Linked DNA regions of Hahella chejuensis KCTC 2396. The protein of the gene in region 2 binds, or shares a complex with, the protein of the main gene of each other region. Links are inferred from orthologs where the notes say so. Each region holds a gene or a part of one and is shown on either strand. Other genes may lie near its edges. The genes, in order: cheY and HCH_RS02075.

What was found.
Region 1: the proteins of HCH_RS02075 (region 2) and cheY are in contact, whole or in part, in a solved structure (PDB 1A0O), measured with the Escherichia coli proteins. The link is inferred for Hahella chejuensis KCTC 2396 from one-to-one orthologs.

What each region holds. Positions count from the first base shown.
Region 1 is NC_007645.1:5,316,828-5,319,846, forward strand. Bases 73-2,768 are described here. They hold cheY (chemotaxis response regulator CheY), read right to left. Parts: upstream 1,766-2,768; coding sequence 1,379-1,765; downstream 73-1,378. Other genes in these bases: HCH_RS23190 (chemotaxis protein CheA), read right to left, coding at 73-556; HCH_RS23195 (protein phosphatase CheZ), read right to left, coding at 568-1,359; HCH_RS23205 (RNA polymerase sigma factor FliA), read right to left, coding at 1,937-2,674. Also shown: more of HCH_RS23190, read right to left, coding at 1-72; HCH_RS23210 (MinD/ParA family protein), read right to left, coding at 2,832-3,019. UniProt on the Escherichia coli protein: Involved in the transmission of sensory signals from the chemoreceptors to the flagellar motors.
Region 2 is NC_007645.1:463,408-466,672, reverse strand. What follows is about bases 116-3,057. They hold HCH_RS02075 (chemotaxis protein CheA), read right to left. Parts: upstream 2,660-3,057; coding sequence 572-2,659; downstream 116-571. Other genes in these bases: HCH_RS02070 (response regulator), read right to left, coding at 2,688-3,050; HCH_RS02080 (chemotaxis protein CheW), read right to left, coding at 116-588. Also shown: HCH_RS02085 (methyl-accepting chemotaxis protein), read right to left, coding at 1-33; more of HCH_RS02080, read right to left, coding at 79-115. UniProt on the Escherichia coli protein: Involved in the transmission of sensory signals from the chemoreceptors to the flagellar motors. CheA is autophosphorylated; it can transfer its phosphate group to either CheB or CheY.

The DNA.
Region 1 (3,019 bases), 4.9 Mb from region 2 along the record:
CTCCGCCTTCTTCATCATCCAGGGCGTTAAGCAGATTCTCGAATTCGTCGTCGGTGATATCGCCTTCCGAGGACGCTACAGGGGCTTCAGCTTCCTCAGCGGCTTCTTCGCGCTCTTCAATGGGTTCTTCGGCGGGCTCTTCAGCCTCTTCCGCCACAGAGGCGGATTCGCCGCTGGCCAGCCGCTCCAGGGCGGCCATGAGTTCGGGAGCGGCGGGGGTCAACTCTTCCCGCATCTTCACTTGGGAAAACATTTCGTTGACCGCGTCCAGCGCCTGCAACACGACATCCATCAATTCGGAGTCGACGCTGAGCTGACCGTTACGCAACAGGTCGAAGACGTTTTCCGCCACGTGACAGCATTCCACCAAGGCGTCCAACTGAAGGAAACCGGCGCCGCCTTTGACGGTGTGAAACCCACGGAAAATGGCGTTCAGCAGATCGCGGTCGTCCGGGTTCTGCTCCAGTTCCACCAACTGCTCTGAGAGCTGTTCAAGAATTTCTCCCGCTTCGACTAGAAAGTCCTGCAGGATTTCTTCGTCCGCTTCAAACCCCATTCATGTGCTCCTCAGAAACCAAGGCTGGAAAGAAGGTCGTCCACGTCGTCCTGGCTGGCGACGACATCTGAGCGTCCTTCGGTCTGGATCTGCGGGCCGTGCCCTTTTGTAATCGATTCTTCTTCGGCTCTCAGCTCGTGCTGAATGCCTGTTATGCGGTCAACCTTGCCCGCCATGGCGACCAGTTTGACCAGATTCACCTCCACTTCCCTGACCAGACCGGTGACCTTGTTGATGACCTGTCCGGTAAGATCCTGAAAGTCCTGAGCCAATAGTATTTCCGACAGATTGGTGTACACCTTGTCGCTGTTAGCAGCCAGATCCACCAGAAACTTATCGATGCGCTTGTACAGCTCGCGGAATTCCGAAGGGTCCATTTCCCGCCGCCGCAACCGCGCCCAGGCTTCCTTGAGTTCATGGGCCTCCTGCTTCATTTCCACCGCCACAGGCATACTCGCTTCCACCATATCCATGGTTTTATTGGCGGCTTTGTTGGTCATATCGACCACATAGGAAAGACGATCGGAGGCGTCGGCGATCTTCGACATTTCCTCCTGCTGATTCATCTTCACGTTGCCCATGTCGATATTGAAATTGCGTATGGCTTCGTGCAACGAACGGGTCAACTTGCCCACTTCGTAGTACAGCGTGCGGTCCCGAGTGTCATTAAGGTCGGAAATTACCCGCAACGCTTCGCCAAAGTCCCCCTTGCTGACGTGTTCCATCAAGCTCGCCGCCTGCTCGCTCAAGCGCGCCTCGATGTCCTCTTGGGAGGAGGATGGTGGCTGCTGTTCATTGGTCATAGTAATTCCTGCGGTTTTATTAGGAGTCGATCCGCTCGAAGATTTTTTCTATCTTTTCCTTCAACACGGCCGCAGTAAACGGCTTCACCACATACCCGTTAACACCCGCCTGCGCCGCTGCGACAATCTGATCCCGTTTGGCTTCCGCCGTCACCATGAGCACCGGCAGGTTTTTCAGACTCTCATCGGCGCGAACAGCCTGGAGTAATTCGATTCCCGTCATTCCAGGCATATTCCAGTCCGTGACCAGAAAATCAAACTTCCCGGTTTTTAACATCGGCAGCGCGGTGGACCCGTCATCCGCTTCATCGGTATTGGTGAAGCCCAAATCCCGAAGCAGGTTTTTAATAATCCGCCTCATTGTTGAAAAGTCATCTACAACGAGGATTTTCATGTTCTTGTCCAATGTAACCTCCACAATGGCGACGCTGGAAACCCTTTGATTTCATTACTCTACTGAGTAAGTCTAGCTGGTCGCGCCGTACTATCCAGTTTTTTGATACAAGTTGTTTTAGAAAACATGACCGCAGGATGCTGATTTCGAAAAAACATTAACCTGCACCGGCAATGGCTTGATTTAGCTGTTTTTCCAGTCTGAGAGACGGGATCGCAGTCGCAAGGTCGCCTGAGAATGAATCTGACTGACCCGGGACTCGCTGACTGAGAGCACCTGGCCTATTTCCTTGAGGTTGAGTTCTTCGTCATAGTAGAGAGACAGCACCAGCTTCTCCCGTTCCGGCAAACCGTCTATCGCGGCGCTCAATTTTTCCAGAAAGGCGTTTTGTTCGATATCGCTGAGGGGGTTATCGGCGGTTAACGTTTCATCGTCAGAGCCGCCCTCCCCGTGAAAGCCCAACTCTTCCAGACTGAACAGCTTCCCCGAACTGGCGTCGCGCAGGCTGGCGTGGTATTGCTCCAGAGGTACGCCCAGCTCCGCCGCCACTTCCGCATCCGACGCGTCGCGACCGGTGCGGGCTTCAATAGTGTGTATCGCTTCCGCGATATTGCGGGCGTTGCGGTGCACAGAGCGCGGCACCCAATCGCCTTTACGGATTTCGTCCACCATGGCGCCGCGAATGCGGATGCCCGCATAGGTTTCAAATTTGGCGCCTTTGCCGGCGTCGTATTTCTGCGCGGCCTCCAGCAATCCGATCATGCCCGCCTGAATCAGATCCTCCACCTGCACGCTGGCGGGCAGACGGGCGATCAGGTGATGCGCGATGCGCTTGACCAGAGGCGCGTATTGCCTGACCAGAGTGTCGGCGCGCTCCGCCCGCGTCTCGCTATACATCATATAAGTATTCGCCAATGACATGAATTTGCGCGCAAGGCCTGCAATAAACCGGATGATTTCAACAAAAACGTTCTCATGGGTGTTTGAGGATATGTCCGGCGCAGCAACCATCACGCCTCATCGCAAGCGCCCGGGATATAGCCTCCGGGCGAGCCCTCACATTCAGTCCGGCGCATGTCTAACTGTGCACCAGACGCTCCACAAAGAATTCCAAATTACCTCTCGGCGCCGTCGGCAACGGCCAGTTATCCACTTTCTGCGCCAGTTGGCGGAACGCCAGGGACGCTTTGGCGCGTGGATAGGCTTCGTATACAGGACGCTGCCGTTGCACCGCTTTGCGTACGGCTTCGTCAAATGGAATGCTTC
Region 2 (3,265 bases):
GCCAGCAAGCCATAAAGTACGCTTTAACGTCATGTCCTTCCCCGATATCCTAAGGTTATTGTTGTTCCCGTCCGGCTCTCACGCGGTTTTCTCCACTTCCATTCCCAAAGCTCGGATCAAGTCCAACATGACGATCATGCGTCCGTCATACTCGACCACGCCTTGAGCGAATTGCGTCGCTTTGCGTTTGCGTAATTCCGGTGAGGGTTGAATTTTGCTGGAGGGAAAGCGGACCACGTCGTTCAACGCGTCAATAACGGCACCGCGCACCCGTTCTCTTCCCCCGGAGTCGAAAGCGAACATCACCACGACGGTGTGCTTGTTGTATTCCAGTTTGGTCAGTCCGATACGTTTGCGCAGATCGATGATCGGTACGATAGCGCCGCGCACGTTGATCAAGCCGCACTCCCAGGGTTCTGCGTAAGGCACCCGCGTCACTGGTTCCCAGGCGCGAATTTCCTTCACCAGCATAATCGGCGCGGCGTATTCTTCGTCCGCCAGACTGAACGTCAGATATTCATTTTCCTGTTCCGCCTGATGCTCCGCATCCTGCTCTTCTTCAAGGGGTTGTTTAACCTGCATCTGCATAGCTGACTTCCGAATCTTTTTGCAGTTGCGACAGACCGCTGACATCCAGAATCAGCGCAACTCTGCCGTCTCCGAGAATCGTGGCCGCCGATACGCCCGGTATCATGCGGTAATTCTCTTCGAGGGATTTGATGACGATTTGCTGCTGGCTGAGCAGCTCATCCACAAACAAGCCAAAACGTCGGCTTTCATGCTCAACGATCACAATAATGCCATCCGTAAGCGGCTTGGATTTTTTGCTTTCGTTCTGCGCGGCGTCCAGGGCCTCCGATAACCGCAATACAGGCAGATAGGCGCCGCGCAGTTTGATAGTCTCATGGGTTCCCGCCACCCGGTTGATCATGGAGGGGTCGGGTTGCAGGGACTCAATGATGGTCACCAGCGGAATCACGTAAAGCTCTTCGCCCAGCGAAATCAGCTGACCGTCCATGATGGCGAGCGTCAAAGGCAGCCGTATAGTGAAACGCGTACGCCGATTCAGTTCAGACTCCACCTGAATACTGCCGCCGAGGCTTTGCACATTGCGCTTCACCACGTCCATGCCGACGCCGCGGCCGGACAGGTCGCTGGCTTCCTCTTTGGTGGAAAAGCCTGGCAGGAATATCAGCTCGAAAATCTGCGCTTCGCTGAGAATCGCGTCGCCGGCGATCAGCCCCTTGCGCTTGGCTTTGGACAGCAACACCTGCGGGTCCAGGCCTTTGCCGTCGTCCTCCACTTCGATCACGATGTTGCCGACCTGATGGTACGCGCGAAGGTACACGGAGCCATGTTCGGGCTTGCCTTTGGCGGTGCGGTCCGCCGGACTCTCAATGCCATGGTCCACGCTATTGCGCACCAGATGCACCAGGGGGTCGGTGATCTTTTCAATAACGGTTTTGTCGACTTCGGTGTTTTCTCCGCTGAGCATCAGTTCAATGTCTTTGCCCAGTTGTCGACTCAAGTCCCGCACCATGCGCGGAAAGCGATTAAAACAGAAGGAAATCGGCAGCATGCGAATTTGCATGACGCCTTCTTGCAACGCCCGGGTCTGACGTTTCAACTGGGTCAATCCCTGCAACAGCTTTTCCATACCCTGCAAGGCTTCGTCCTCGCTGAGCATGTTCAACATGGACTGGGTGATCACCAGCTCGCCCACCATATTGATCAGCGCATCCACTTTTTCCAGATCGACGCGGATGGACTGACTTTCCGCCACCATAGCCGGCTTATTCTGCTTCGCAGCGGGACTGGCTCCCTTATCCGACGCTTGCGCCTGCTCATCCACCGGGGCGGAAGGCTCCGCAAGGGTTTCCATCGCCTGTTGCGATGGCGCCGATTGCGCTTTGGGGATGGGCACAATCGCCATGTCGCACTCGTCTTCCACCCAGGCGAAAGCGTCGTCGATCTGGGCTTTGTCCACTGGCCGACGCAGCCTCACAGTCCACCCCAGGTAACTGTTAAGCGGCTCGAAATGCTCCCAGTCCGGCAGCGCGCTGAGGTCGCATTCAATCTCCGCGTCGCCTTCCGCCAGCGCCGCGACTTCCCTGGCCAGACGCAAAGGGTCATTGCCCCGTTGCATCATTTCTTTATGCGGCGTGAACACAACGCGCCAACCGCTGACGCCATCATCCGCATCGAACGACTCCGCAGCCGGCGCTGCTCCGCTGTCGGTAAAGGCCGCGTTGGACGTCGTCAGCGAGGCTTGATCCTGGGAAATGGCTTCGAGCTTGGATTTGTGCTGGGTGAATTCCTCTTCGGGGATATTTTCACTGGCTTTGGCGGAAGACAACAGCAGGCGCATGGCGTCCACGGACTCCAACAGCACGTCCACGATGGGCTGGGTCAGACGGCGTTTGCCGGCGCGGACCTCGTCGAGCAGGTTTTCCATTACATGGGTGTAGGCCGCCACCTGGGAAAATCCGAAAGTGGCGCTTCCCCCCTTTATGGAGTGGGCGGCGCGGAAAATAATGTTGATGGATTCAGGATCGGGCGCGTCAAGATCCACTTCCAAGAGGCTCGCCTCTATGGTGTTGACGGCTTCAAAGCTTTCTTCAAAAAAGACATCGTGAAAGCGAGAGAGGTCCATGCTCATGCGTCTCTCCTAAGCCGGCTTCAGCCGGTTATCCCAAGACTTTTTTTACCGTGGCGACCAGTTGATCCGGGTTGAATGGTTTGACGATCCACCCTGTGGCGCCCGCCGCTTTGCCTTCCGCTTTTTTATCCGCGCCGGACTCCGTGGTCAGCATTAACAACGGGGTGAATTTGTAAGCGCCTTCCGCACGAAGGTTTTTGATCAGGGAGATGCCGTCCATGACGGGCATGTTAACGTCGGTGATCACCAGATCATATTTGCCGGACTTCGCTTTGCTCAGCGCTTCCTGCCCGTTGGCGGCTTCATCAACTTGGTACCCGGCTCCCTTGAGAGTGAACGTCACCATCTGGCGCATAGAGGCGGAATCATCCACTGCGAGTATCTTTGCCATATAATCCCCAACACTTTTTTGAATGTGCGCAATAAACCGGTCAGGTTTCCCGAACTAACCCAGGTTACTGTCTTATACGGCTCAAACAGAATAACGGCTCAAAACTTAACCGGAACCTGAAATAAAAGCATAGCAGCATATTTAAAAATCACAGGGGCGAAGAATGCGAGGCGCACCGGTGTCACTAAAGGGCCGCGAAAGGCTTTGCGGCAAGG